2 regions of the Lentibacillus salinarum genome follow, and region 2 is predicted to be linked to the other one. Evidence: a T-box and tRNA genes for the amino acid it is inferred to sense, from the RefSeq annotation. Region 2 holds a T-box; the other holds one or more tRNA genes.
The links. A T-box is a leader RNA that pairs with one kind of tRNA and senses whether it is charged. The one in region 2 lies ahead of serS (serine--tRNA ligase), so its partner is inferred to be a tRNA-Ser.
Positions count from the first base shown of each region.

Region 1: it has a tRNA-Ser gene. The T-box ahead of serS (serine--tRNA ligase) is inferred to sense a tRNA for this amino acid. The anticodon was not compared.

Region 1 is NZ_JBHTNH010000007.1:13,185-29,092, forward strand. Features, by position in the region: gene ACFQ4A_RS05515 (glycosyltransferase family 2 protein) at 1-14, shown strand, start outside; gene ACFQ4A_RS05520 (DegT/DnrJ/EryC1/StrS family aminotransferase) at 34-1,158, opposite strand; gene ACFQ4A_RS05525 (nucleotide sugar dehydrogenase) at 1,145-2,473, opposite strand; gene ACFQ4A_RS05530 (glycosyltransferase) at 2,584-3,813, opposite strand; gene wecB (non-hydrolyzing UDP-N-acetylglucosamine 2-epimerase) at 3,963-5,042, shown strand; gene ACFQ4A_RS05540 (glycosyltransferase family 4 protein) at 5,120-6,133, opposite strand; gene ACFQ4A_RS05545 (glycosyltransferase) at 6,162-7,385, opposite strand; gene ACFQ4A_RS05550 (DapH/DapD/GlmU-related protein) at 7,485-8,165, opposite strand; gene ACFQ4A_RS05555 (glycosyltransferase) at 8,178-9,101, opposite strand; gene ACFQ4A_RS05560 (Gfo/Idh/MocA family protein) at 9,388-10,338, shown strand; gene ACFQ4A_RS05565 (hypothetical protein) at 10,597-10,809, opposite strand; gene ACFQ4A_RS05570 (DUF2642 domain-containing protein) at 10,822-11,208, opposite strand; gene ACFQ4A_RS05575 (spore coat protein) at 11,342-11,785, opposite strand; gene ACFQ4A_RS05580 (spore coat protein) at 11,811-12,509, opposite strand; gene ACFQ4A_RS05585 (spore coat protein) at 12,647-12,865, opposite strand; gene ACFQ4A_RS05590 (thioredoxin family protein) at 13,239-13,574, opposite strand; tRNA gene ACFQ4A_RS05595 (tRNA-Ser) at 13,660-13,749, opposite strand; tRNA gene ACFQ4A_RS05600 (tRNA-Thr) at 13,753-13,828, opposite strand; gene ACFQ4A_RS05605 (SHOCT domain-containing protein) at 14,788-14,982, shown strand; gene trpA (tryptophan synthase subunit alpha) at 15,031-15,804, opposite strand; gene trpB (tryptophan synthase subunit beta) at 15,797-15,908, opposite strand, start outside.
Region 2 is NZ_JBHTNH010000028.1:71,213-87,120, reverse strand. Features, by position in the region: gene recF (DNA replication/repair protein RecF) at 1-40, shown strand, start outside; gene remB (extracellular matrix regulator RemB) at 56-334, shown strand; gene gyrB (DNA topoisomerase (ATP-hydrolyzing) subunit B) at 452-2,377, shown strand; gene gyrA (DNA gyrase subunit A) at 2,461-4,953, shown strand; gene ACFQ4A_RS13180 (HD-GYP domain-containing protein) at 6,052-7,002, shown strand; gene ACFQ4A_RS13175 (YaaC family protein) at 6,992-7,954, opposite strand; gene guaB (IMP dehydrogenase) at 8,157-9,623, shown strand; gene ACFQ4A_RS13165 (D-alanyl-D-alanine carboxypeptidase family protein) at 9,772-11,118, shown strand; gene pdxS (pyridoxal 5'-phosphate synthase lyase subunit PdxS) at 11,197-12,081, shown strand; gene pdxT (pyridoxal 5'-phosphate synthase glutaminase subunit PdxT) at 12,097-12,690, shown strand; T-box leader at 12,719-12,938, shown strand; gene serS (serine--tRNA ligase) at 12,986-14,263, shown strand; tRNA gene ACFQ4A_RS13145 (tRNA-Ser) at 14,378-14,467, shown strand; gene ACFQ4A_RS13140 (RNA polymerase sigma factor) at 14,696-15,199, shown strand; gene ACFQ4A_RS13135 (hypothetical protein) at 15,189-15,908, shown strand, end outside.

The DNA.
Region 1 (15,908 bases), on a different contig from region 2:
CCCTCGAAGAATAAAGAGAACAATGGCCGTTTCCTAACCATTGTTCGCCAGAAAATTGTTTATCGTGTTAATGATATAGTCCTGTTTTTGGAACGAGAGCATCGGGTAAATCGGCAGCCCCAAAATTCGTTTAGCTGCTCTTTCAGCAATCGGGAAGTCACCTTTCTGATAACCAAGATAATCGAAAGCTGGCTGCAAATGTAGTGGAACGGGATAATAAATCGCTGAGTCAATCCCACTTTGGTCTAATACTGAAGCCAGTTCATCCCGTTCAGCCAGTTCAACACAATATTGATGAAAGGTGTGTTCCTGTTCCTGAGCCACTGCGGGTGTTTTCAGTAGACGGTGCAGGTTTTCGGTATACCTGTTGGCGGATTCCTTTCGTTTATGCAGGAAAATATCCAAATAATATAATTTAACAAGTAAAACAGCTGCCTGCATTTCATCAAGTCTGCTGTTCATACCGATGGCTGAATGATGGTATTTTTTCGTACTACCATGGTTACGGAGCCCGCGAATTTTTTCATAAAGTTCTGGTTGATTGGTTGTTACTAATCCGGCATCTCCAAACGCGCCGAGATTTTTTGACGGAAAGAAGGAGAAACAGCCAATATCACCGATTGATCCGACCCGTTTGCCGTTATATTCCGTTCCGATGGCTTGGCAGGCGTCTTCGATCACCCGTAAATCATAATTGTCGGCAATTCGCATTATTTCCTGCATGTTAGCAGCCTTGCCATACAGATGAACAACCATGATGGCCTTCGTGTTTTGGGTGATGGCTTTCTCAATGCTAGCCGGATCAATATTGTACGTGTCTTTTTCGATATCAGCAAACACCGGCCTGGCACCGACTTGTGCAATCGCCCCGGCCGTAGCAAAAAACGTGAACGGTGTTGTGATGACATCATCGCCCGGCCCAATAGCCAATGCCTTCAGGGAGAGCTCCAAAGCGTCCGTGCCGCTCGCTGTGCCGATTCCGTAGGTGCTTCCGATATAGTCGGCTACTTGTTTTTCCAGTTGTTCACCCTTCTCACCTAATATATATTGGCCGCTGTCAACCACATCAGTCATTTTGTCTAAAATCGGTTCCCTGATGAATGTCAACTCTTCCGTTAAATCAACCATCGGGATTCGGTCCCATTCAATTTGAGTCAAGACGGCCACCTCCTTTATTGCCGATCTCTGCATACTTGATGCCCAGCCGGGAAATGGCGTTTTTATTCAATTGATTCCGTCCGTCCAAAACAAGCTGACAATTGGTAAACTGGCTGAAGTCGAGATCACGATATGCCTCATGAAAAGCCTGCAGAATGACAACATCCATTTCCGAACAGCGCCGATCATTTAATGATAGCGGTGTGGCGTCGTACTGCCTGATGTCACGATCAGAAAATAAGGGATCATTGACAAATGGGTGTGCTCCCTTTTCTTTAAGCTGGTCGATCAGCATCAGGGCCGTTGATTTGGTTGGCTCTTTTACATTTCCCCGATAGGATAACCCCAAAATAAGAATCGTTTTGTCGCTTAATGATCCGATCTGCTGTTCAATTCTGGTAATGGCATAGCCCGCCATGCTGTCATTGATTTTTCTGGATAAAGGGGTCAGGCCCTCACTTAAGCCTTTGTTTATGAAAAAATACGGATAGATTGGAATGCAGTGTCCTCCAACACCAATGCCGGGAGAATGGATGTTGGAATAAGGCTGACTGTTGCTGGCACTTAACACTTCCGCCATATTGACACCTTTTTTTTCTGCAAACATGGCCAATTCATTGGCTAGTGCAATATTGACGTCACGATAGACACACTCGGCTACCTTGGAGAATTCGGCTGTTTGCAGTGAACTCACTTCAATTAATTCGCAGCCAAGGGTCTTTTGATAAAAGGTCGAAGCATGTTTAAGGCTCTTTTCGTTAATTCCGCCGATGACTTTCGGATAATGCTTTAAATCGTGGATAATCCGATTGGAATAGACCCGTTCAGGGCTATAGGCAAGAAAGAAGTCTTGGCCGGGACGCAACCCCGAAATGTCTTCTATCTTTTTACCGAATCGATTTTCAGAATCTCCGGGGGGAAGCGTTGTTTCAAAAATCACCAACGAATCTTCTTTAATGCCTTTAGCTATATCCGCGACGGCATGATCGATCATGTGATAATCTGTCTGGTTTTGGTCATCTGTTAAAACCGGGACAATCACAACGATTGTGTCCGCTTCAGCAACGGCCTCGGCAGTGGCTGTTGTAGCGGACAATGTATTATTTTTATGGGCCGTTGCAATAAGCTCATCTAATCCCGGTTCGTTGTTAATATGCGTTTTTCCCTGATTAACGGATGCGACGACATCGTGGTTGATGTCCGCGCCGACAACATGATAGCCGTTATTGGCAAAAATAGCTGCTAGGGGTAAACCGATTTTTCCGAGTCCTACAACGGCTACAGTTGATGTGGGTGGGTTTTGATCAATGCGCATATGATAACCTCATTTCTTTATAAACTCAAAACGATATACCCAATTTTATGCTGATAAAATGGCTCATGACTGTGCTTGTGCTTGATACGGCCGTATTTTGATTAAACCGCTTATGACCTGTCTTTGGCTAAACGGTCATAAACTGCGTACAGTCGTTTCGCCATGTGCTCCCAGCTGAAATGAGCTTCCATCGCCTGCCGGGCATTGAGGCTCATGGTGCGGATTTTGTCGCGGTTGGCATCAAGAAAATGAAGCGCCTGAACATAATCGTCGGCCGTTGCTTGTTGCTTGGGAACAACATGGCCGCATTGATACGTTTCAACAAATGTTTGCATATCTTTGCTTTGATTGGCTAAAACGGGCACACCATTGTTTAAATAACTGAAAAACTTGTTAGGCATTGCAAACCGCTGATTAAGTGAATGGGCTGTGTCCAGGTCGATCCAGCCCAAATCGGCCCCCTTCATCACGGAAGGAATCGCGTCATAACCTATCCACCCGGTGAAATGGACGTTTTCCTGTAAGTGGGGCGGAATCAGGTGTTTTAGGTCCTGATCGGCAGCTTTTTCACCTCCGATGATGATGAGGTTGAGTCGAAGTGTTTTGTGGCACTGTTCCAGAATGTCAATCAATTTATGAAAGCTGCCTCTGTTTTGATTCATTACCCCTTCGTAGGCGATGGTGAGTCCTTTTTTGTATCCTTGTCCCGGATGGTGGTCAGGTGTTAAAGGCGGCGCGTTATAAATAACTTCAGTTGGCAGATAGGGATTGATTGAACGGTACCATGATTTGATGGATGATGAGACGGTGATCACATAGTCCAACTCGTTCAGCATAAGCTTAAGCATTTGTTTCTTGGTGTTATAAATGTTTTGCGGTTGCTCGATTAGGGGGTCCGGATCCAATTCATGGCTGTCATAGATCAGTTTGGTTTGCTTTCCTTCTACAGCTAGGGCACGTTTGATGCCAATGCCTGAATAAAGGGAAAAAAACTCATGCGCATGGTAGTAATCAGCCTTTTGTTCAATGCCCAATTGTGTCAGCTGGTCGGTAAAACGATGATGGTGACCGGATTGAAGGTTGTGGTTGAGTTCTTTGATCCGTTTCTCAGGATGACGTTGCTCATAGGTTATGACGTTAATGCCTTCATGACCAAATACCGATGACCTGAATTGCTCATAAAAAATGCTGCCATCCACATCAAATAAATACCCCTTTTTCCTCGGGACGATCATGGTGACCTGATAGCCTTGTTGGTGTAAACTTTTCGCTTCCTTTTTAAAAATGCGCGCATCTAAAAACGGGTGCTCAGATACTAAAAAACAGACATTGTGATCCATTATTTTCCTCCTGCTGCAAGTTATCACGGTTTTTTAGTTTTATTCCATGGTATTGAGCATGGTGAGAAAACGTGTGTGTCAACGTCGGATCATCCTTTTGGCATGACGAATAGAATAGATTAATCGCATTGTCAGAAAGGGGAAAGGCTATGAAACTAATAACGATTACCGGTACAAGGCCTCAATTTATAAAAGCTGGCATGTTATCCAAGTTGTTTAGAGCCATGTCAGCGATTGACGAAATCATCGTGAACACCGGCCAGCATTATGATGACAATATGTCCACCGTGTTTATTGATCAATTGCAGCTGCCGGCACCAGACTATGATCTGGGGATAGGCTCCGGTTCTCACGGAAAACAAACGGCCGGCATGCTGACGAAACTGGAGGATGTCATGATGGCTGTGAAACCGGATATGGTGTTGGTGTATGGCGATACAAATTCGACACTCGCCGGAAGTCTGGCAGCATCAAAGCTTCATATTCCGGTTGCGCATGTGGAAGCTGGGCTGCGCAGTTTTAATAAAAAGATGCCTGAAGAAATTAACCGTATCGTGGCGGATCACGTATCTGATTGGCTGTTTTGCCCTTCGGAAACGGCTGTCAGTAATTTAAGACGGGAAGGTATTGAAAAGGGGGTCTATCGAACAGGTGATATCATGTATGATGCTGTCGTCCATTTTAAACCAGTGGCACTCGACTATTCCTCGATACGAAGGGACCTATCACTCCGGGAAAATGATTACTATTTGGCAACCGTTCACCGCGCGGAAAACACAGACGATCCCCAACGCTTACGATCTATTCTGGAAGCCTTAAACCAATTACACAAAAAGGTTGTCATTCCCATGCATCCCAGGACGAGACGCAAAATGGATGAATACCAGCTAATGGGCAATATAGCGCGTTCGTCGATAACCATCGTGAATCCACTCAATTATTTCGACATGCTAGCCCTTACTTCCGGTGCACGTGCGATTTTAACGGACTCCGGCGGGCTGCAGAAGGAGGCTTATATGCTCAGAGTACCTTGTATAACGCTGAGAGATGAAACGGAGTGGCCAGAAACGGTGCATGCCGGTTGGAATCAACTAACGGGTGCTGATACACAAAAGATTGCGGATACGCTTCAAGCGCTCCAGGTTCCCAACGAGCATCCACCACTTTTTGGAGATGGCAAAGCCGCACGAACCATAGCTGAAATTCTGATAAAAGAATGCAGTACTTAATAAGATGCCTATCATGCTAGAATGATGAAATGTACCATGCTGTCAGATTAAAAGAGGTGCCCTGCCTGGCACCTCTTCTATAATTGGTGATAAAGATCAATATACCGGTTCACCACGTTAGCGGTACTATGATGCTGTTTGACATATGCCCTTCCTTTAACCCCCAGCTCCTTCCATTGATCCGGCCGGCTGATTAAATCATGTAAAACAGCCGTGATGGTATGCGGTGTGGCGTTCACAATCGGCATTCCGGCCGGGTATTGATTGACCAGATCCTCTCTTATATAGCAGATAACCGGTTTACCCAAAGCCATCGCTTCAGTACTAAGATAACCGGGTGAGCCAATCCGCAATTGATCGATCACGATATCCGCCCTTGCCAACAGGTCCATTGTTTCTTGATGGTCCATCCCTTCAATTAGCCGGAAGTCAAATGCAACGCCAGCATTTTCCAACTGTTCAACGGCTTCCTGGATGAATTCAGTCCCCTTTAACTGACGTTTAGTCGGGGCATGCACGATGAGCGGTTTTGTCTTTCCCTTGGGGTAGCGGGGCTGAAGACTGCCAATATCGACAATATGAGGGATAACATGTGTTTCGTGATAGTAATCTTTAATATAGGATTCGATTTCATAGTCGAGTGCAATCGCATGGTCAATGTAATGGGATAGGGTGGTTAAATTTTCTCTGATCTTTTCCTCGCTCCATTCCGGTTTAACCCGGACAAACGGATTTTTGGTTTTCGCCGCGGATAATAGACGTGCATCAGACCCACGGTGGTGGGCCACCAGTTTCTTACCCGCTTTTTTCAATATTTCCAGATCACGTTTGTCCGGAAAAAATGTGCCTCCGAAGTGAAAGTGAAAGATATCATATTCCTTTATTGCGTTGTTCATATATTTCTTGATTTTTCCTTCCCGCAAATGGTTTGGCACTTTCTCTAGGTTCAGGCAAACATCTGATTCAAAGTTGTACCGATTACCATAGAAATGACAGGCTGTTGCTTTAATGCCTTTCGAACGGAGTGCCCGGCATAAGTTGATCATGGGTAATCCGCCTTCAGGAATATGCAATACGCGCAACGTTTTCACCCTTTCTGTTTAATACGTGTCATGTCTGTTAATTGACAGAGAGCCAATGGTAAATATTAAACAATCGTTTCTCCATTTTTTCCCACGAATAAATTTTCTCCATTGCTTTACGGCCGTTTTGACTCATCTCCTGTAACGTATTCCGATGTTGATGCAAATAGAGAAACACGTCCGCATAGTCTTGCGGTGTGGGTTCTGTTTTATCAATCACATAACCACACTTGTGTTGACGGATAAAGCGTTCCATTTCCTGACATTTATTGGTGACAACGGGGACGCCGCTATTAAGATAACTGAAAAATTTATTCGGCAGTGAGTAATCTTGATTAAGAGAACGTTCGACATCACTTAAGTCAATCCATCCGATATCAACATCCTGCATATGCTGTGGAATGGTGTGGTAATCGACCCACCCGGTTAACGTGATCGTCCGCCTAAGATGATTTGGTATCACCACCGAACTGCCATGTTGTTTTCCGCCGATAATTTTGAATTGAAAATCAGTTTTCGCCGCACATATTTCTGAAATGTGAATGATTTTGTTCTGACTTCCTTTCCGGTCGTCGATGTTTCCTTCATAACCAACGCTTAACCTGTCGGAATGAAACGATTTAGGCTGCTGGTTTTTGTTGAGCGGCGGGGAATTATAAATGACTTCCACCGGCAATCCGGGCATATGGGACTGATACCAGGCCTTAATCGACTCGGAAACCGCTATGACATAATCCACGTCCTGCAGCATGACCAAGAGTTGTTGCTTCAACAGCTTTCTTTTTTCCTCCGAGTTTCTTGGGTGCAAAGGATCAGGCGTCAGCTCATGGCTATCGTAAATTAATTTGACATCTTTTCCTTTCTTTTTCTTCATCAACCGTTTGATGCCAACACCCGCAAACAGTGACAGGTACTCATGGGTATGATAGATGTCAGCATCTTCCTGGATGGCAAGTTGTGTTAAAGGGTTATGAAAACCTTGACGTTCCCACATCTGTTCGTCATTCAGTACTTTATTCAAGGGCCGTCTGCTGTTTTCCGCATTGTAGGTGACAATTTTGATGCCTTCATGGGTAAACACTTTACTCCGGAATTGTTTTTTAAAAGGGGTACCATCAATGTCAAATAAATGTCCGTTTTTCTTTGGGACAATCATCGTGACACGGTATCCTTTTTTCTGCAGGCTTTTTGCTTCTTTCTTAAAAATTCTGGCGTCCAAAAATGGATGATAGGCAACGACCATACAAATTTTTTTAGCCATGACAATCCACCTTTCCTGCTTGTTCATTCCTTGTTGGGATTGTGAGGTATCTTTTCGACAAAACAGCGACAGACTGATGTCCATCGCTTTTTATTTCCATTAAGGGTTAAGTTTTTTCGCAGGAACGCCTGCAACCGTGACGGCATCACTTATATCTTTCGTTACGGCAGCCCCGGCGCCGATGATACTGTTGCGGCCAATTGTCACACCGGGCAGCAATGACGCATTATTACCGATTTTCGCTCCCGTTTTAATATAGGGACCATTCAGGGTAACGCTTTGAGCTCCCATATATTTATCATTCGCCATGGATACACACGGCCCGATAAAAACATCGTCCTCCAATGTTGTATCCCCGGTTACATAGGCTTGTGTCTGAATGGTGCAGGATTTTCCGATTCTGGTATTTAATTCGACAATCGCTGCTCTCCCGACCACTGACGCATCACCAATCGAGACATTCTCCCGGATACTTGCGTGATCACCGACAAAGACGTTTTTACCGATACGTGTCCCGGCGTAGACAGACGCCAAGTGCCCAATCGTCGTACCCGTCTGAATCGTTAGCTGATCTCCTCTGTCAGCGACGTTTCGCATTCGCTGGTTGACCGCTGGTTTAATGCCAAGGACACAATTGCTGCCAATGGTGACATCATCACCAATCTGAGTGCCTTTTAGAATGGTCGTATTATGGCCGATCGTCACATTCTCCCCTATGACAACGTCTTTCTCAATGACGACATGCTTTCCGATTTGTGCTGTTTCGGGAACAGAAGACAACGGAATCCCTCCTTATTGATCAACAATCTGTTCGATGCGTTTAATAAGCTGCTCTGACCGCTGCTCTAAGGTATGCCGTTCATGAACAAAACGATAGCCCTGATCAGCTATTTTCTGTCTTTCTGTTTCATGTGCTAAATAATATGCGGCTTTGTCTTGAAAGTTGTGTTCGTTTATCGGAACGAAGTGAAAATCGGGAATAAAGCCTAAATCCTCCAGTTCCTTGAAGGTTGGTGCCAGGAGGAGTGTTCGGCAGGCGAGTGCCTCAAAGTATTTAATAACTGGGTAATTCAATCGTGATGGACTGGTGAAAAAGATCCGCGCTCGGTTGAGTTCCTTTGCATACGTTTGGCCCATAACATGCCGGCCTTCGTCTTCTTTGGAAAAATTCCGATAGCCCGGATGGCGATGATAGACAAAACGCGCGTCACCCTGATAGGCATCGAGAATCCGTTGCCGTAATGGATAAACCTCGTTCACAGCCCCCATCATTAATAGACGGATGTCTTTTTTGAGCCCATAGTCTTTATAGAGCGTTGTGTTGACAAAGTGGGGGAGCCACTCCATTTTCGCTTTAAATGACGGATAGGTGGTTAAAAATGGGTCCCGGACGGCGGTGAACAGATGTGTGATGTTATTTTGTTCAATGTAGTTTTTTCGGAGTTTCGTAAGCCGATGGACATCATTGACAAATAAGCCAGTTGGAATATCAATATGGGCAAGCCCTTTGATCAGGGGATACAGTTTCCGGTCCAGATCATTCAGTAGTAGTATAAAATCCGGCCGACCTGGAAGCTGTTTCGTAATATGGCTGATATGGCCTGGTTTTCGCCATAACGTTAACTGGACCTTTTTCGCCATTTCCTGTTCCAAATAATAAAAGTTTTTATTCAACTGTCGGGACGTATCTTCGGCAATCAGCAAAATATGCAGCATATCGTCACCTCCTTGTTTCTTATCATCAGCAGGACACAGGCCAATTTTAGTTTGATTGGTATGATAGTCTACCTCGTGTAAAAGCTGGCGCATAAGATAAAGTAGTATTCTTTCCGCATCTAACGGGCAGCAAGATCCCCACGACAAAACACGAGGTAATCCTCAGAAGAATAAGTGGGCGAACATGCTTCCCGTAAATGCCCGATTCATTCAACTATCAATCAGTGGCGGCTTATACCCACCTGCTGATTGAAGTTTTATTTTATCAAGAGTGAGGCGATTCGCTATGAAAGTCGGTGTGATTGGAACTGGCAATATGGGAGAAAATCATGTGCGAACGTATTTATCGATGAATGACCATTGCCAGCTTATAGGGATATACGATGATGATGAACAAAAAAGGCGTCAGGTTGCTAAAAAATATAACGTTGAACCGTTTCAATCCGTCGATGACCTTCTTGCGTCGGTTGATGCTGTCAGTATAGCGGTGCCGACAGAATTCCATTATGAAACCGGATTGGCCTGTATCCGACACAACGTTCATATGCTGATGGAGAAGCCGTTGACCAGTACAATTGCAGAGGCTGATGATTTAATCTCGAAGGCCATGGAAGCAGGTGTCAAACTTCAAGCAGGCCATATTGAGCTTTACAATCCGTTCATCCAGGTGCTCAAAGAAATGCTGAAACACGAGTCCGTTATCGGGTTGGCTTTCCACAGAATAAGCCCTGCTGATGTCACGCTTAAGCAAGTTGACGTGGTCAAAGATTTAATGATTCATGATATTTATATGCTAAATGAATGGCTTCAGGATGACACGCCGGAACTAAATGCTTTCGGTAAAGTCATCGGGAATACCCCGACACACGCGGCAGCTGTGATTCGGACGTCACAAGGGATAACTGCCCAGCTGACGGCAAGTTTTATGTCAGAAAGAAAAGTCCGGACTATGCAAATCCTGACAGAGGACGCCTTTATTGAGGCAGATATATTGAACAGGACAATCAATGTAACGCGTGTGTTTGCCGAGAAAACGGGTCATCATCCGATCCCGGTCTCACAAACGATTCGGATCGGGGATTCAGTACAGCCATTATATCTTCAGTTAATGGATTTTATCGCGTGTATTAAGTTCGGTTCAGAGCCTTCCATTACCGGTAAGGAGGGAAGGCAGGCACTTAGGATGGCCAATCGGATTACGGATGCGATTGTTCATGCTGGTGATTCGTATTATTAGCTATTTGTATGCCGTCCGAATCGATTTTATCCCGCATGTAACTGACAGGTCGACAAAAACTCGCGCGTCCTGTTGCATTGTCGACACTAGCACATCCTGTGTGTCTATTTAACGTTTCGCTTTATTTTAAAAAGCGTTAATCATATCGATCGTTTCCGCTGGATTTACCAGTGGAATAAGTATGGCAAGTAAAAATCCCCCGGCAGGTTAGTGCCGGGGGATTTGTCATGGAAGGTGTGTGTTCATTTAGTCTGGTGTTTATGCCGCAGCAGGGAAGCGAACAAAATTGATAGCGCCGACTGACAGGTATAGTGTGTTATTATCCCCATAGCCACTGTCAATTTCAACAACAAGCACCAAATTCGCAGTAACGGTTGAGAGGACACCTTCTATTAAATTGTTATCCGTAGCGACTTCGACCCTTGAGCCGATTCGTCTGGCCAGTTCAGCAGCAAACGTATCTTGAAACATGTGAATCCCTCCTTATAATTCACTGACCAATTCAATGTCTTCCATCGGTACAAGTACTTGCGCACCATCAGCTTCTACCAGTACAACATAGTCATTCTGCACTGAAATCAGCGTACCGGTGACCGGTCCAAAAGGCGTGGTAACTTCTACTTGTTCATTCTGTAAATCCAGTAGTACATCTCGCATTGTTGTCGGAGTGGAAGGGGCAGGGTCAGTGGGTGTGTCTGTTCCACCATCCGAACCGAAACCTACATTCAGCCCGGCATTGAGATCGATGCCTGGTAGGTCAATTGACACATTATTATTCAAACTGCTATCTGTGCTGTCATCAACTAAATTTTGCGATAATTGATTGGCCAGTTGTAATAGACGTCGTTGACGATTTGTCAGATTAGCCACAGCTCATCATTCCTTTCTTAATGACAGATTTTTAATGGTCTCACCCATTAAAGGATTTTTTTAAGACCGGGGAAGTGGAAATCGTAAATGTTTTTTCGTTTGACCGGCTTCCCCGGACGGTTGATTTGGTCTATTAAAGGATATCCAGGGAGGCGACAATGGCAGCTAAGACCTGGAATAACAATTGGATGTTGATGGCGATATCGGTATCGGTTGTGGTGATTTCAACATCTTTGGACTGTTCAACAATCGTCTTTTGGCGGTTACCCTGTCTTGTGTTGACCACTTGTCTGAAGTCCTGTGTGAGGTCTCTTGATTGTGTCCCATCGCCAATCGCAATATTAATCACGGCTGCAATGGCTGCTTCAATACCGAGCTGTAGAGAGACAGCCGCCTGTCTGTCAGTTGTTGTGACGTCAATATTTTCGGAGTCTTTAATGATAATCCATTCATCTGATATTTGTTGGCTGGATGCAGATTCGCCCGCATCCTGCACGACAGTTGCATCACTTTGGTCCCTTGTATGATCATCACAATGATCCAGAGCACGCCATTCCGTCTTCGTCATATGACTCATGTTTTCCAACTCCTTTCGTTAATGGTTACAAGACGTCGACCATGACAACCAGGGTTATCAGCAATTGCAGCAGAACCTGAATATTAATGGCGACATCTGTGTCTCTCGTGGTTACCGTGGCGTCTTTGGTATTATAGATATAGATTTTTTGTTTATTGATTTGTTCGGCATTAAATTGCTGGAAGAGGTCTTGCGATATCGCTTCACTCCGTCCTGAATCAGCAATCGCAATATTCAGTACTAACGCTATGGCCAGCTGTAAACTGGCTTGAAGTGAAACCCCAATTTGTGTGTCTCTTGAATCAACTGTGATATTACAGGATTCCTTCACCCAAATCATTTCAGCTGATTCCTGATCCATAAAGGAATATTGGCCTTCATCTTGTGAGACGGTTGCATGGGGATCGACTTCGACCATTTCAAACCGGCCATGCTGGTCATGGTGGTCATGTTTTTTATATTTTTCCCTGCATTTGCCGCATTGGTTGTAACCAGGTTCACAGTCGGTGGATCCGCAGTCCTGGCAGCAGTGTTGATTGTGTTGATGTCTGTATTGGTGTTTATCCCTGCATTTGTCGCATAAATGACGGTCAGGGGCACAATGGGTGGTTCTACATTCGTGACAGTGGTGTTGATGGCCGTATTTGCGTTTATCCCTGAGGTAAAAGTACTTACTCTTGTTGCCATAAGGGTTCATAGTACTGTGCCGCTTATCTGATCTCATATTAACACTCCTTTCTTTTGTTAATATTACTCTATGGTTGTTCCTACTAATCAGATTGCACGGATTCACTAGATTATCGTTTTTTAGCAAAAATTAAAGAAAACACCTATGAAATGGGTGTTTTCTTTAATAGACTCCTATTTATCTGTTTCTGTTTTATTTTTTTCCCCTTGATTGAATTGCTCCACCTGTGTCCTCAAGTCTTCAACCATATCCTTCAGCATTTGTTTCTGATCATTTGACATATTGTTTTTGACTTCTTCAGGTTTTACATTGTTTTTGCGGAATATATCATCAATCATGACTTTGACAACTTTTTCGGGGATGGCATTGTGATTGGCTGATTTATTGTCCATATGCATATCACCTGCTTTCCTTAAGCTTTGGTTTATCCTATGGCTCACAGCCGATTTTGATTGGATTGTTGTCTATGATTTTGCGGGAAATGGTCAATTGGCGATAGACTATTATCCTATGAGAGATATATGAGAGACAGATATCCGTGGTTGAGGGTCATAGGAAGCGTAAAGTGGATTGGTCTGCCTGATCAAAGGTTGAATGGCCTGTCACGAGAGGTGAATAGCCAGAAATTGGAGAAAGTGGCCAGATTATCGTTAAAGGTGGTCAGGTTGTTTTCAACGTGGCTGATTGATGGCTTAAACCGGTCGAAATATAACAAAAAGCGGCCGTCTGACACTTAGAAAACATCACTGGTCCGATCAACCCATCTTATTCCAGGAATCCTTCATAAATTTTGCTTAATTTTTCTTCAAACAAATCCATATGGACGATACGGGCTTCACGCAAATATTCCTTGCCATCGCCAAATAGCAGTATGACCGGCACTGTGAAGATTGAAAAATGTCCAGCAATGGCTTCCAGTTCATCAGCATTGACATGGCCCATTTGCACTTCCGGGTAGTCTTCCAGGAGCTCTTGCACCTGGGGCAGCAATCCGTGACAGACGCTGCAGCCGGTACGGGAAATGAACAGGAGAGCCAATGGATGATTGGCGATGAAATGATCAACATGTTCCAGTGTGTTTACGTCTGTGTACTTCTTCATGACCATGTCTCCTTTCCGGCGAGCCCTTGCCCAAAAATGAACTGCCGCCAAGCAGGGCGACAGTTTTGGATTAATCTATATCAAACGGAGGAGGTGGGATTCGAACCCACGCGGCGCTTACACGCCCTAACGCATTTCGAGTGCGTCCCCTTCAGCCGGGCTTGGGTACTCCTCCAAATGGTGCTGGTGAGAGGACTTGAACCTCCAACCTCATCATTACGAGTGATGCGCACTGCCGATTGTGCTACACCAGCATGTAGATGACAACTTTTAAGTCCATTGAAAATAATAATATAAATGTTTTATTTGTGCAATGGATTTGACTGGAAATTGTAGAATTGAATTTTGCGGAAATTTTTTTATAAGCCTAAATTCCCTCGATCATCCGCCAAACCGTCGAATAGCGCTTCTAACCGCCCGAATGGCCCTGAGATTCCGCCAAACCGTCGAATAGAAGGCTTCTAATCGCCCGAATGGCCTTGGGATTCCGCCAAACCGTCGAATAGCGCGCTTCTAACTGCCCGAATACCCCTGGGATTCCGCTGAACGGTCGAATAGAACGCTTCTAACCGCCCGAATGGCCCTGAGATTCCGCCAAACCGTCGAATAGCGCGCTTCTAACTGCCCGAATACCCCTGGGATTCCGCTGAACGGTCGAATAGAACGCTTCTAACCGCCCGAATGGCCCTGAGATTCCGCCAAACCGTCGAATAGCGCGCTTCTAACTGCCCGAATGACCCTGAGATTCCGCCAAACCGTCGAATAGCGCGCTTCTAACTGCCCGAATACCCCTGGGATTCCGCTGAACGGTCGAATAGAACGCTTCTAACCGCCCGAATGGCCCTGAGATTCCGCCGAACGGTCGAATAGCGCGCTTCTAACTGCCCGAATGACCCTGAGATTCCGCCGAACGGTCGAATAGAAGGCTTCTAACTGCCCGAATGGCCCTGAGATTCCGCCGAACGGTCGAATAGAACGCTTCTAACCGCCCGAAAGACCTTGGAATTCCGCCGAACGGTCGAATAGAAGGCTTCCATTAGCCAAAATCGACTCAATGGTCAGCCAAAAGACATAATTATTCTGGTAAAAAACGCATTAATATAGAAGAGGGTAATGCCAAGCGTAAAGTGCACTGCCAGCAATGGATTTGACTGGAAATGTTTCTGCGCTTAAATTGATAAGTACAGGGAACAGTAACAGTGGAGGTGATCTCGTGACAGTTGAAGGTTATATCAGGTTAGGTCTCGCACTCGTTGTTTTGGTTATGATTGTGATCATTCTCTACCGCTTTAATGCTGGCAAAAGTACCCGGCGGAAAAGTTCACTGGAAATCATGCAAGAGCGCTATGAAAAAGGTGAGATCACGAAGGAAGAATATGAAGAGGCTAGAAAAAGGCAAGGAAAATAAAGCAAGCTGTCACTTGCCACAATATTTTCCGGCAAGTAACAGCACAATTTAAATACTTTTCTGGAGCAGATGTTTGATATCGTCCGTTTGACCTTTATGAAACCAATCGACGATCCTGCTTCCGATAACGACACCATCGCAGTTGGAACCCAGTTCATGCGCCTGTTCCGGTGTGGCGACACCGAACCCGGCCAAAACCGGTGTATCGGTCATTTGTTTCAGATTCTGTAAATATGTCTTAACGCTGTTTTCATGTGACGTCCGTGCGCCGGTCGTTCCTTTGACCGAAACGGCATAAAGGAAACCTTCTGATCGCCCGGCAATTTCAGTAAGCCGCTCGTCCGGACTGGTCACAGCGGCCAGGCGGATATTGGCGATCGCATATTGTTTAAGAAAGTCAGTGATTAGGGCTTCTTCTTCCAATGGCAAATCAGGTATGATGACGCCATTTACCCCTGCGCTTGCACACGTTGCCGCAAACGTTTCTGGCCCGAACGTGAAGATCGGATTCAAATACGTCATCAAAATAACGGGAATGGACCGCTCTTCCTTGAAACTTTCCAATGTTTCCAGAACACCTTGCAACGTTGTGCCGTTTTCCAGTGCCCGCTGTCCGGCGTCTTGAATCGTCGGCCCGTCTGCTGTCGGATCGGAAAAGGGAATTCCCAGTTCAACAGCTGCTGCACCGCAATCTTCAAGAAACCTAAGCCGTTCCGCTAGTACATCAAGGCCGCCATCACCGGCCATGATATAGGGGACGACAATGTTCTCGCCTGCTGTACGTTTTGCCTCCAATGCTTTAGCCAAAAATTGATTACGCATCTACACGACCTCCCAGTACATCTTTAACCGATTCAACATCTTTGTCGCCACGGCCGGATAAACAGATCACAAGGGATTCTGTCTCATCCATTTCGCTTGCCTGT
Region 2 (15,908 bases):
ACAATTATTCCGGGTGGATCAAGGCACGGTTGAAACATGACGCTGGGGGGATACGATGTTTATTCATATTGGCAATGATAATGTCATTCAGTCAAAGGATGTCATTTCGATTATTGATTACAGTGTCGTGACATCATCAGGCATTATGGAAAAAATGGTGGAGCAGGCCGCTGAACAGCAAAAAGTTTACGGCCCGACTGACGAAGCAAAATCAGTCGTGGTAACGAGCGACACCATCTATTACAGCTCGTTGTCTGTTTCCACACTGAAAAAACGCGCCAGTATGATTTCGACGATCAGCAAACTAGATGACTTTTCCGATGAAATCGAGTAACGAATCGTTCTCAAACCATATTGTTTACAAGTATACGAAAACTCATCGCTCGTTATGCATTAAAATTGAACATGACGGAGCGACATGTGAGTTTTTCCAGGAAACGTAGGTGAAAAGATGTCAGCAGAACAAAATATGTCACATGAACAAGCATATGGTGCCGATCAGATCCAAGTGCTGGAAGGACTTGAAGCTGTTCGGAAAAGACCCGGCATGTATATCGGGACAACTGGTGAAAAAGGGTTGCACCATCTCGTGTGGGAAATCGTCGATAATAGTATAGATGAGGCGCTGGCGGGATACTGTGATAAAATCCAGGTGATCATTGAAAAGGATAATAGCCTGACCGTGATCGACAACGGCCGCGGTGTTCCGGTTGATATTCAGAAAAAAACCGGCAAGCCGGCACTTGAAGTGATAATGACCGTGCTTCATGCGGGCGGTAAATTCAGCAATGACAGTTATAAGGTTTCCGGCGGGCTACATGGTGTCGGGGCCTCCGTCGTCAATGCGTTATCCAGCCATCTGGACGTTTATGTTCATCGTGACGGAAACATTTACTACCTCGGGTTTGAAAAAGGTGTGCCACAAGGACCAATCGAAACGGTCGGTGAAACGGCTATAACCGGTACGAAAATACAATTTAAACCGGACCCGGAGATTTTTACAGAATCGACGGAATTTGATTTTGCCATACTTGAGCAGCGTGTGCGTGAATTAGCCTTTTTAAATAAAGGCATTACCATCTCCATTGAGGACAAGCGGACTAATGAAGAGCCGGTTGCGTATTGCTATGAGGGCGGCATCAGTTCATACGTTGAATATATCAACCGTAACCGGGAAGAGCTGCATGAACCGTTTTATGCTGAAAGTGAAGACGAACAAATTACGGTTGAAGTTGCCATTCAATACAATGACGGGTTTGCCAGCAATATTTATTCCTTTGCCAATAACATTCACACATATGAAGGCGGCACCCATGAATCAGGCTTTAAATCCGGCCTTACACGGGTGATTAATGATTACGCACGGAAGAATAATATGTTTAATGAAAATGACCCGAACTTAAGTGGTGATGATGTCCGGGAAGGCATGACAGCGATCATTTCCATTAAGCATCCAAACCCGCAGTTCGAGGGGCAGACGAAGACAAAGCTTGGCAACAGTGAAGTGAAACGCGTAACGGACTCAGCATTCAGTGAAACATTTTCCAAATTCATGTTTGAAAATCCGGACGTGGCCAAAATCGTGGTGGAAAAGGGCCTGATGGCATCTCGTGCACGGATTGCGGCGAAAAAGGCGCGTGAACTGACACGCCGGAAAAGCGCCCTTGAAGTATCTAATCTGCCGGGTAAATTGGCTGATTGCTCATCACAGGATGCCAGCATCAGTGAACTGTATATCGTTGAGGGTGACTCTGCCGGTGGTTCGGCTAAACAGGGACGTGACCGGCATTTTCAGGCGATCCTGCCATTGCGCGGCAAAATCTTAAACGTGGAAAAAGCACGTCTCGATAAAATATTATCCAATAAAGAAGTCCGGGCCATGATTACAGCATTGGGAACCGGGATTGGCGAAGAATTTGATATAACCAAAGCCCGTTATAATAAAATTGTTATTATGACCGATGCTGACGTCGACGGCGCGCATATCCGAACATTATTGTTAACCTTTTTCTATCGTTATATGCGTCCATTAATTGAACATGGCTATGTTTATATTGCACAACCGCCATTATATAAAGTTCAGCAGGGCAAAGCTGCCCATTATGCCTACAATGAGGAGGAAATGGAACGCATTTTGGATGAATTGCCGAAAACACCAAAGCCGGGTCTGCAACGTTACAAAGGGCTTGGTGAAATGAATGCCTCACAGCTTTGGGAGACAACCATGGATCCGGAAACACGGACATTGCTTCAGGTTGAGTTATCTGATGCCATGGATGCTGACCATATTTTTGATATGCTGATGGGTGATAAAGTGGAACCACGCCGCAACTTCATCGAAGAAAATGCTCAATATGTCCAGAATTTGGATATTTGACGAACGATAGGAATGGTCTTGTTTAAATGTGCTGGGCTAAGCGGATGCCAGCGCCTTTGATCTAGGAATTTGGAGGTATTGGAATGGCAGATGAACAACGTCCAAACGTTCAGGAAATTAATCTCAGCCAGGAAATGCGCACGTCTTTTCTCGATTATGCCATGAGTGTCATCGTATCACGGGCATTGCCAGATGTGCGGGATGGCATGAAGCCCGTCCATCGCAGGATTTTATATGCCATGAACGACCTTGGCATGCATGCAGATAAGGCGTATAAAAAATCTGCCCGTATCGTTGGTGAAGTCATCGGTAAGTATCACCCGCATGGGGACTCGGCGGTCTACGAATCCATGGTGCGAATGGCACAGGATTTCAGTTACCGTTACATGCTTGTTGACGGTCACGGTAATTTCGGCTCGGTCGACGGTGACTCTGCAGCAGCTATGCGGTATACGGAAGCCCGCATGTCAAAAATCTCCATGGAACTGTTGCGTGATATCAATAAAGATACCATTGACTATGCGGATAACTATGATGGAACAGAGCGAGAACCGGTTGTGTTTCCAGCCCGTTTTCCAAATTTGCTTGTCAATGGTGCAGCCGGGATTGCCGTTGGTATGGCAACGAATATTCCACCTCATAACCTTGGTGAAACGATTGATGCGGTATTAGCTGTCAGCAAGGATCCGGAGATCACCATTCATGAGTTAATAGAACACTATATTCATGGGCCTGATTTTCCAACAGCTGGTGAAATCCTTGGCCGAAGTGGCATACGAAAAGCCTATGAGACCGGTAAAGGTTCGGTAACCATTCGGGCAAAGGTTCATATTGATGAACACTCGAATGGCAAATCATCCATCATTGCGACTGAATTGCCATATCAAGTTAATAAAGCCAAGCTGGTTGAAAAAATTGCCGAGCTTGTCCGTGATAAACGCGTTGACGGCATTACCGACCTGCGTGATGAATCAGACCGCGATGGGATGCGCGTCGTGATTGAATTACGTCGTGACGCTAATCCGAATATTGTATTAAATAATCTGTATAAATATACTGCTCTGCAAACAACGTTCGGCATCAACATGCTGGCATTGGTTAATGGGCGTCCGCAAGTTTTAACGATTAAGCAATGCCTGGAATATTATCTGGAACACCAAAGAGAAATCGTCAAACGGCGTACAGCTTTTGAACTGCGAAAGGCTGAAGCACGTGCGCACATTCTGGAAGGTTTGCGTGTAGCCCTGGATCATCTGGATGAGGTCATTTCTCTAATCCGTCATTCGAAAACAACCGATATCGCGCGTGACGGACTGATGGAAAATTACGATTTGAGTGAGAAGCAAGCACAGGCCATTCTGGATATGCGTCTGCAGCGTCTGACAGGCCTGGAACGGGAAAAAATCGTGAATGAATATAATGACCTTCTCAAACAGATTGATGAATTAAAAGCAATTTTGGCAGATGACGAGAAGGTTCTTGAGATTATTCGGGAAGAACTGACGGAAATAAAGGACAAATTTGATGACCAGCGCCGTACCGAAATCGTCACCGGTGGTGCAGACTTTATTGAAGATGAAGATTTGATTCCTGAGGAAAATGTCGTCATCACACTGACACACCAGGGCTATATTAAGCGGCTCCCTGCTTCCACGTACCGGACGCAGAAGCGTGGCGGCCGTGGTATCCAGGGGATGGGAACCAATGAGAATGACTTTGTTGAACATTTAGTCTCCACTTCCACACATGATACGGTGCTGTTCTTTACGAATAAAGGGAAAGTATACCGAGCCAAGGGTTATGAGGTTCCGGAGTTCAGCCGTACTGCCAAAGGTATCCCAATCATTAATTTACTGCAGATTGAAAAAGATGAATGGGTTAATGCAGCTATTTCCGTTTCGGAATACAGTGATGACTACTATCTGTTCTTCACAACGAGACACGGTTTAGCTAAGCGCACAAACCTGTCACAGTTTGCCAACATACGCAAAGGCGGCCTGATTGCAGTCGGCTTGCGTGATGGTGATGAATTGATTTCGGTCAGGTTAACGGACGGAGCGAAGGATATCATGATCGGAACCAAAAACGGCTATCTGATTCGCTTTCCGGAAGACCAGGTTCGCCCTATGGGACGGAATGCTGCCGGGGTACGCGGTATTTCTCTAAGGAATGATGATGACGTCATCTCCATGGAGATCCTTGATAAAGGCTGGCAGGTTTTGCATGTGACCAATAAAGGGATGGGCAAACGAACACCGGAAGAACAGTACCGTGTTACGAATCGCGGCGGTAAAGGGATTTTCACGTGTAAACTGGCTGATGACAATGAAGTCGTCGCCGTAAAAGCCGTTACAGGTGAAGAAGACATGATGCTCATTACGGCTGCCGGTGTGCTAATCCGTATTCCGGTTGAGGGGATTTCCCGAATTGGCCGGAATGCACAAGGTGTTCGTCTGATCCGCCTTCAGGATGATGAAGAAGTGGCCACAGTTGCCAAAGTGGAAAAAGAGGATGCGGAAGATATTGAGGAAACGGAAACAGAAGCAGCAGAGAGTCAGGAAGAAGACAACGAATGATAATCAGCTAACAGACTGAAAGCCCTAGAGGTGACCCGAACAGCACGATCACAGTCAATAAGTGCTGATTACCGGGTCACTTTTTTGAAAAATAAAGAAGTATAAAATTTAGGATGACATTTTCAATAACGAAATCGGCTAACGCATCGATTTCTTTTAACCAATAACAACAACCAATACGAAAAGAAGCCTTATAATTTAGATTCTTTTCGTAAATTTCGTTACTCTTAAATTTTCGGAGTTGATATAAATTGCAACACAGACTCAGGAAGTCCAATTGGTAGCATTTAGTAAGGCTCTCTGACGACGCAGCTGGAATATACTCGCTTTCCGTGGGCTCACCACGAGCCTCCTCGCTCGCAAAAACCACTCGCTGTGGGGTCTCTTAGGCTCGCTGTTCCACAGGAGTCTCGCATATTCCAGCTGCTGGTTTCAATGGTTTAAAGTCTTTCTTTTATCCGTCATAAAATATTTTGGTTTCTCAGAGAGCAATACCCAGCGGAGGAAATACACGGAGACTACATGGAGGACTGCGGGACTAAAGGCATCGGTGAGAACCAGCAGTGCGTCAGCAATCTTTTCTGCGAGGAGCGTCTGCCTCACCGAAATTGCTACTAACGTGACGAGCACAAAGCAAAACTTCACCGAGTGCGCTTCAACCTGCGAGGAGCGTCTGCCTCACTGAAATTGCTACTAACGTGACGAGCACAAAGCAAAACTTCACCGAGTACGCTTCAACCTGCGAGGAGCGTCTGCCTCACCGAAATTGCTACTAACGTGACGAGCACCAAGTGTTTTTCCTTCGCTAGTTTTGGATTTACGGCAATAATAGTAAATCGCATCACGCAACTTAACTAGTCCGGGTGAGCGGAGGGCGGTGACTCCTGCGGGAACAGCACGTGCCCGAAGACCCCGGAAGAAGCGTTCTTTGCTTCTGAGGAGGCTGAGGCCGTGCCCGCGGAAAGCATCCGCCCGCAGCGATCCTGGACGGCGGGAATGACACGTACTTATAGAAAACAATCCAGCAACAGTTACGTCGTAGTTTATGGATTTTGTGTCAAATTAGATAACAGCCATAATTTAAAGGGGGGGAATGTGATGCGTGTTGAACCTTCACAGCTGGCACCGGGATGTGTGCTGTTAAAGGATGTCAAAGGAAAAACGACGAAACCAATCATCCCGGAAAAAACAGTTTTAACTGAGGAACACATTACGGTATTACATAAATTTTTAGTGGCGACTGTTGATGTCTCAGCAACATTGGCGGATGGTAGGCCTTTTAACCCTGAAGCAGCAAATGAAGCTAAGCGCACGGCATCCACAGAATGGATTGCATCACGCTCATTTGCCAAGCAATACCAGGATGCTGTCGATGATTATAAAAAACTATTTAAGAACTGGCAGCATTATGCCATGGTTGATATCGCTGACGTACGTCAGGTGCTTATCCCATTGTTTGAATCCATCGACCATGTTGGGCTGGCGGTCTATACATTGGATCAATACGCTACCAGCACAGACTATGTCTATCACCACAGCGTGTCTGTCGGGATCCTGGCGGCTTTTTTGGCCAAACAATTGGGGTATGAGAAAGGTGAATGGCTGCAAGTCGGATTGGCCGGAGCGCTGAGTGATTGTGGGATGGCTCGAGTGGATGAAACGCTCATGACAAAAGATAAGCCACTGAACCGTTCGGAACTTGACGATATCAGGAAACACCCGGTTTATTCGTACCGGATGATCGAAAAAGCTGCTGCACTGACACAAGTCGTCAAACTGGCCGTGCTCCAGCATCATGAACGCCTGGATGGTTCCGGCTATCCGCTGGGACTCGAGAAAGATAACATTCATCGCTATTCCCGTATCATCGCTGTATGTGATATGTATCATGCTATGACGTGTGAGCGGTTTTATCAGAAAAAACAGTCACCTTTCGCGGCAATTAAAAAACTGCAGCACGATCATTTTACGAAACTTGATCATCATATTGTCCAAGTTTTTATCGACGGTTTTGTTCATTTATCATCCGATGCCAGTGCTAATAGCTGACATGTTTTTGCATTAGTAGCTCACCAATCATAAGGGGCACTTTTTCCGATGTCGTTTTTAAAAATGTTTTAATAAAGGGAAAATCCTGTTCCGGTTTGGCTGCCAGCAAATCCCCCCACCATTCCGGTTCATAGCGGCAAAGCATGCTCAAATTGTAGAGAAGCAAGTAATGTACCATGATCTCAGAAACTGGTAAATAATCTTCTCGGCGGACCGGAAAGTAAAGAGCCCCGCGCTCCCTGTCCGTAAAAAACGGACTGTTTTCTTCTGGCTGGAAAGGTTGAGCCAATTCGACCTGAATCATCGAAGCACCTGTTTCGATATGACGAATCCGCGGCAAATATGGTTTGATTCGCTTGATAAAAGCATTGCCCGTCAGATGATAGCTGTCCAATAGCGACGCCGGGAAATTGAATAAAGCAGTTCCCGGCTCGCCGACGGCTATCATCCGTTCGTTGTTGTGAAACCCGAATAACGCGGTCATTTCCGGAATTAAGCTTAACAGGCGCTCCATTTTGATTTTGGAAAAAGGTGATTCTTTAATGGCGAATAGATGCTCCGAAAAATAAGGATACAGTCCGTTATGCTGAATCTTCATCTCATCATCCATAAACGTGTAATCCCTTTTCTTGCGCTTCCGGGTTGAGACGCCGTGTGCGAGTATTGCGGTTGACTCAGGATAATGAGGTCTGCTGGTTAATAAAGCGGCTTTCAGCAAATGGACCATCCCATAAAAAAACAGCACTGGCTGCAGCAATGTCTCCAACTTTTGGCCATTCTCAAAAAACCGTATACCATGATCGAGATACTGCATGAATGCATGGCTGTTTTCAAAACTTTTAACAGCTGCGTCCATGTCGCTCATCTGCTGGTAACAGCCGTATAAATAATGCTGTGCTGTTTGCTGTGATTGGAGGTAGGTATAAAAGTCCGTCAGTTGCTTTGTTTCCATAAAATCCCTCTCATTACCGTACCGAATTGTTTGAATTGCATTTCTTTTATCATATCCGTCTAAGGATATTGAAAAAAACAGCCAGTTCGCGTATTGTATATACCAATAGAATCGTGGATAAACGCCATCTATCACATAGTTTCACCAAGTGGGAAGATAATAATCATATTATATTAACAACATGGTCAGGAGGAGGATAAACATGCGTGATGACAAGTTTGCTAAAGAGGGATTGACATTTGATGATGTATTATTGATGCCTGCCAAGTCGGAAGTCCTGCCAAATGATGTGGACACCAGCACACGTCTGTCTGAGACAATCAAACTGAATACGCCACTGATCAGTGCCGGTATGGATACGGTGACGGAAGCTGATATGGCGATCGCCATGGCCCGGCAAGGCGGATTGGGCATCATTCATAAAAATATGTCGATTGAAGATCAGGCTGAACAGGTCGATCGGGTGAAACGGTCCGAAAGTGGCGTCATTACAAACCCATTTTTCCTGACACCGGAACATCAGGTTTTTGATGCCGAGCACCTTATGGGCAAATTCCGCATTTCCGGCGTACCGATTGTCAACAACAGTGAAGAGCAAAAACTGACTGGTATTTTAACGAACCGTGACTTGCGTTTCATTCAGGATTATGCTACGTCGATTAAAGACGTCATGACGCATGACAACCTGGTGACTGCTCCTGTCGGGACAACCCTGGAAGAAGCTGAGCATTTACTACAGGCACACCGGATTGAGAAACTCCCGTTGATCGATGAACAACGCACACTGAAAGGGTTAATCACCATCAAAGATATTGAAAAGGTCATTGAGTTCCCGAAAGCTGCAAAAGATTCCCAGGGCAGGTTACTCACCGGAGCAGCTGTCGGTGTGACGAGCGATGCCATGACCCGGATTGATAAACTGATTGAGGCCGGTGTTGATGCCATCGTCATTGATACAGCCCATGGCCATTCAGCAGGTGTTTTGCAGAAAGTCCAAGCAGTGCGCGACGCTTATCCTGAACTCACGATTATTGCCGGGAATGTGGCGACAGCAGAAGCGACGGAAGATTTAATTAAAGCAGGGGCATCGGTTGTTAAAGTCGGCATCGGTCCCGGATCCATTTGTACGACAAGGGTTGTGGCAGGCATCGGTGTTCCCCAAATAACCGCTGTTCATGATTGTGCTGTTGCTGCCTCCCGGTATGGCGTCCCGGTGATTGCTGATGGTGGGATCAAGTATTCCGGTGATATTGTTAAGGCACTGGCGGCTGGTGCGCATGTCGTGATGCTGGGCAGTATGTTTGCCGGTGTCGCGGAAAGCCCAGGCGAGACAGAGATTTTCCAAGGCAGGCAATATAAAGTCTATCGTGGCATGGGATCAGTCGGTGCGATGCAAGCAGGCTCCAAGGACCGCTATTTTCAGGATGCGGAAGATGCCAAAAAGTTGGTGCCGGAGGGGATTGAAGGAAGAACCGCTTATAAAGGGCCACTTGCTGATACCGTTCATCAGCTGATCGGCGGTTTGCGTGCCGGCATGGGTTATTGCGGCACCGGTTCAATTGATGCATTACGCGAAGAGGCCCGGTTTATCAAGATTTCCAATGCCGGATTGCGGGAAAGCCATCCACACGATGTGCAAATTACAAAAGAAGCACCAAACTATTCGTAGGACAAACTTCCTTGCAAAACTAGGGAATATTGACCATTCAATAGATAGGGCCCTTCCCTATCTATTTTTTCTCTATTTTTTATGGTAAAATATCAGAGGTATGACACTAGATGAAAAATGACGTTAACATAAAATGGAGGTAGAGAACGTGACACACAACGTGACGAAATGGTTGTCATTATTGCTTGCCACAATGGTGATGGTGACAACGATAACGGTACAGCCGTTATCAGTACAGGCAGCAGACCCGGTCGATATCGAGGGCGAATCCGCGATATTGGTTGATTATGAGACAGGAAAGATTCTTTATGCCAAAAACCCCGATATGGCACTACCTCCAGCGAGTATGACCAAAATCATGACCGAATATCTCGTCCATGAGGCGATCGAAGAAGGTCAAATCAGCTGGGATACGACAACAGAGATCAGTGACTATGCGTATAGCATATCGGCCGACGCATCCTCTTCAGGTGTCGGACTGAAGCAGGATGAAGATTATACGGTTAAGCAATTGTACGATGCGATGGCGATCAATTCGGACAACGCGACAACCATCGCTTTGGCTGAGCTGGTTGCCGGTTCTGAAGGCGAATTTGTCAAGATGATGAACGATAAAGCTGAGGAAATGGGCATGACGGATACGGAATTTGTCAACTCCACAGGGCTTGCCAATGCCTCACTTGGGGAAAACGTACCCGAGGGAACTGATCCGGATGCCAATAATCTGATGTCAGCCCGTTCTTCGGCGCTGCTAGCATACCATTTAATCAACGATTACCCGGGTGCACTTGATGTCACCGAGATTCCTTCAGCTGAATTTGAGGGTGAGCCAATCACGAACTGGAATTGGATGCTCGACCATGACGAAGAAGAAGCCAGTTCATTACAGCAATTCTATTACGAAGGTGTTGACGGTTTAAAAACCGGCCATACAGACCTTGCCAAATATTGTTTCACTGGTACGGCTGAACGTGACAATAACCGTTTGATATCAGTCGTGATGAAAACCGAAAGTATGGAAGCACGTTTCGAGGAAACAGCCAAACTGCTGGACTATGGATTTGATGAATTTGAAACACAGGAAATCTTCCCGGCCGGATACCAGCTGGAAGATGAAGCCACTATCCCGGTATCCAAAGGGAAAGAGGATACGGTCGCCGTTGCCACGAAGGAAGCATTCAGTACGCCGGTTAAAGGAGACCAGGCTGATAGCTACAGCATAACCTATCAGTTGGATGAGGAAAAATTGAATGGAGACGGGGAGCTTGCGGCGCCAATTGAAAAAGGTGAAAAGGTCGGGACAGCTGAAATTGTTTACGATGGTGACGGTGATTATGGATTTATTACCCCGAATGGTGGAAACGGGTCAATCGATCTGGTAGCACAAGATACTGTTGAAAAAAATAATTGGTTCATGCTGACACTTGGTGCCATTGGCAGCTTCTTCGGCAATCTTTTCAATACAGTTGTTGACACAGTGAAAGGCTGGTTTTAAATCAGCAGTACCGAAAACATCTATCGGTCTGCAAGATATAAAATAGTTTTATCCAACAATTATATGGGGGGAAACGATATGACAAACACAGGAACCGATCGGGTCAAACGCGGGATGGCCGAAATGCAAAAAGGCGGCGTCATCATGGACGTGGTCAACGCAGAACAGGCGAAAATAGCAGAAGAAGCAGGTGCAGTCGCCGTTATGGCACTGGAACGTGTCCCTTCTGACATTCGTGCAGCAGGCGGCGTGGCGCGCATGGCCGGCCCGGAAATTACCGAGGAAGTAATGAATGCTGTCTCAATCCCGGTTATGGCCAAAGCCCGGATTGGTCATATTGTCGAAGCACGCGTTCTGGAAGCAATGGGTGTTGACTATATTGACGAAAGTGAAGTGCTGACACCGGCGGATGATTTGTATCATTTGAAGAAATCGGATTATACGGTGCCATTTGTATGCGGCTGCCGTAATTTGGGTGAAGCGGCGCGTCGCATTGGGGAAGGGGCATCCATGCTGCGCACAAAAGGTGAGCCTGGTACCGGCAATATCGTAGAAGCGGTGCGTCACATGCGCCAGGTGCAATCGGAAATCCGAAAACTGTCGTCAATGTCAGATGATGAAGTGATGACGTATGCCAAAGAAATCGGTGCACCTTATGAACTGCTTTTAGACGTTAAATCAGAAGGTCGTCTGCCGGTTGTCAACTTTGCGGCCGGTGGTGTGGCGACACCAGCTGATGCAGCTCTGATGATGGAACTGGGAGCGGATGGTGTGTTTGTCGGTTCCGGTATTTTCAAATCCAACCACCCGGAAAAATACGCCAAAGCGATTGTGGAGGCAACAACCCATTATACCGATTACAAATTGATCGGTGAGTTGTCCAAAGATCTTGGGACGGCCATGAAGGGAATCGAAATGGGGACTTTGGAAGCTCATGACCGGATGCAAGACCGCAGCGAATAGAAAGAAGGTTTTGGTATGAGTGTTATCGGTGTACTGGCATTGCAGGGAGCGGTACGGGAACACATCCGCTCGATTGAAGCAACGGGTGCGACGGCCGTTGAAATTAAACGGAAAGAACAGCTGGATGAGATCGATGGTCTGATTTTGCCGGGCGGTGAAAGCACGACAATGCGTAGACTGATTGACAGCTATTGTTTTTTTGATGCTATCAGGGAATTTGGCGGACAGGGAAAACCCATTTTCGGAACGTGCGCCGGCCTGATTTTAATGGCCAGTCACATTGAGGGGCGGACGGGCGGCCATCTTGGTCTGATGCATATGACAGTGGCTCGGAATGCATTCGGCCGTCAGGTGGCAAGCTTTGAAGCAAATCTTAACGTCAAGCACATTGGTGACGATGTGAATGCTGTCTTTATACGTGCACCGTATATTGTGACGGCAGATTCTGATGTGGACGTGCTGACAACGTATGACAACCGGATTGTGGCCGCAAAACAGGGGCATTACCTTTGTACCGCATTTCATCCTGAATTGACGGATGACAATCGTTTGATTGCATATTTTGCCGGTATGGTGGAACAATCAGAACAGGCACTTGCATCGTCATGAAAAGTCGGCTATGATAGAGCAAAATGACTGAACAGTTATGAAAGGAACCAGTAGCATGATGGCTTTGTCACAGAGAGTCGGTGACCGCTGAAAACCGATGAAAGCTTCATGTGAATCCATCCTTGAACTGGTTTGCTGAAAACGACAGTAGGCAGACCCGGTTAAACCCGTTATCGTGTCCAGAGCCGGAAGCGTATACGGCGCTTCAACAAGGGTGGCAACGCGGGAAATACACTCTCGTCCCTGTTTTATGGGGACGGGAGTTTTTTATATTTTTGTTGAAGGAGGAATAACGATGCTGGATATGAAGTTTTTACGGAATAACTTTCAGAAAGTGAAAGAAAAGTTAGCTCACCGCGGGGAGGATCTATCTGAACTGGAGCGGTTCGAGGAACTTGATGAACGACGCAGAACGCTCATTTCGGAAGCAGAAACACTGAAAGCCAAACGCAACGAAACATCAAAACAGATTTCTGCCCTGAAAAAAGAAAAGAAAGATGCGGAACCGGCCATTAAGGAAATGCGGGAAGTCGGGGACAACATTAAGCAACTTGACGGGGAATTGAAAGAAATTGAAGAAACATTGGAGACGATTATGCTGTCCATTCCAAACATTCCGCATGAGAGTGTACCGATTGGTGATGATGAAGATGACAATGTGGAGGCACGTCAATGGGGCAATTTACCGGAATTTAATTTTGAGGAAAAACCGCATTGGGATATCGCAGCCAATTTGGACATTCTCGACTTTGAGCGGGCAGCCAAAGTGACCGGCAGTCGTTTTGTGTTTTACAAAGGGCTCGGAACACGGCTGGAACGGGCACTGATTAATTTTATGATGGATCTGCATGCGGATGAACATGGCTACACGGAAATGATGCCGCCACAGATTGTTAATCGCGGAAGCCTGACCGGAACAGGGCAGCTGCCTAAATTCAGTGAAGATGTGTTTAAGCTGGAAGCGTTGGACTATTTTCTGATACCGACAGCCGAAGTGCCGGTCACGAATTTTCACCGGGATGAGATTTTGACCAGTGATAAGCTACCGAAGACATATGCGGCCTACAGCGCCAATTTTCGCTCTGAAGCTGGATCTGCCGGGCGTGATACCCGCGGGCTGATCCGTCAACACCAATTCAATAAGGTTGAGCTTGTGCACTTCACCAAGCCAGAAAATTCATATGACACGCTGGAAACATTGACGGGTCATGCTGAGACGGTATTGCAGCGGCTGAACCTGCCGTATCGGGTTATGAATATGTGTACGGGTGATCTTGGATTCACAGCTGCCAAAAAGTACGATATCGAAGTATGGATCCCGAGCCAGGAAACGTACCGTGAAATTTCGTCATGCTCCAACTTTGAGGACTTTCAAGCGAGACGTGCGGGAATCCGTTTCCGTCGTGAAGCAAACGGCAAACCAGAGTTCATCCACACATTGAATGGATCAGGCCTTGCTGTCGGTCGCACGCTCGCTGCTATTTTGGAGAATTATCAGCAGGAAGACGGCTCTGTCGTGATTCCGGAAGCACTTCGGCCATATATGGGCGGTAAAGACGTTATCAAGGCATAAGTAAAATGACTAGGAGAGAGGATGTACGTCCTTTTTCCTAATATTTTTCCAAAAAACATAAAAAGAATTGACACCAGGGATGATACATGTTAAATTAAATCTTGTCGTCAATATGGAGGTATACCCAAGTCTGGTTGAAGGGATCGGTCTTGAAAACCGACAGGCGGGTCAAACCGCGCGGGGGTTCGAATCCCTCTACCTCCTTCATTAATCTAAATCGCATAAAATTTGGAGATACCACCGAACCGCTACAATGAGCATTGTAGCGGTTCTGTATGTTTATATGGATATGGAAATACGAAGCACATCCAAACAGCAATGGATGTGTTTTTATATGGCCCATTTTTCCCGAATCATGTAATATATGATGCAAATTATCGTCTAATAATCAGAAGCTATCATGAAGAAAACCTGTCAAAGGAGGCGGCGGGCTTGAATGAGGAATTGATCACGGACTGGTTTGATGCCTACAGTGATGATATCTATCGATTTCTTGCCTATTACATGTCCACACCCGATGTGGAAGATTTAGTGCAGGAAGTCTTTATAAAAGCGATTAACCGCTATGATTCGTTTAAAGGTGACTCGAGCCCCAAAACATGGCTCATATCAATCGCCCGAAACTTGGCCATTGATGAGGCCCGGAAAAAGAAACGGCAGGACTGGCGTCGATTGATCAAAACGTATGACGATCAAACCGATGTGTCACCGGAGGAAAAACAACTAGCCAATGAAACAAAACAGCAATTGCATCAGGCGATTGCCAAGCTGAAACAGGATTATCGGGATGTTGTGATTTTGCGGGGAATTGAAGAATTATCGGTCGCCGAAACAGCCGGTATTTTAAAATGGCCTGATACGAAAGTGCGCGTCACCTTTCACCGGGCATTGAAGGCTTTAAAGGGCAAAATAGAGGAGGGCTATCATGAATCGTAATGAAGACGAATTGCAAAAGGAGTTAACGTCATTGAAACCATCTGTTTCGTTAGACCCTCAGAAAAAAGAATCAATGAAAACGGCGATCCGAAAGCATGCGGCCCAAAAGCGCCGGCGGACAACATTCAAGCGATCAGCCATCTGGTTATCGACTGCAGCAGCGTTGCTGATCTCTGGTGTAGTCGTCATGACTATAATCAACAATCATCAATCAGTTTCGCCGACTGAGGAGCATGATACATTTGAATACAGCGAAAGTACAAATGAAAAAGCACAGAAACCCGCTGAAAACACAGACGATACAGCGGAAACTCTTGAGGATTCCCAGATACCGGAAGAATTATCGGTGACGGAACAGGGTACTGAAACTCGAAACCTTATGATTGAAGGCATGGCGGAAGAGGTAATGGTTACCAACTACACACTTGAACCATATGGGATTCAGTATCAAATTGAAGAGATTCTGGGTAACTATACCGTGGATGATCAGGTTGTCAGACACTACAGCGATGCCGATAATGCCTGGGTTACACTTGAAGTTATGGAAGATGCCAATCTTGATAACGCCGTTTCCAATATACAATCCGAATATAGCGGTGATTTCAACTATACGGAAGATCCAGCTGACACATCACAGGATGAGAACCCATACCAAGGAATTCGGCAACATTTTTCCGACCCGCCGCAAGGGTATTACGCCTATCAAATC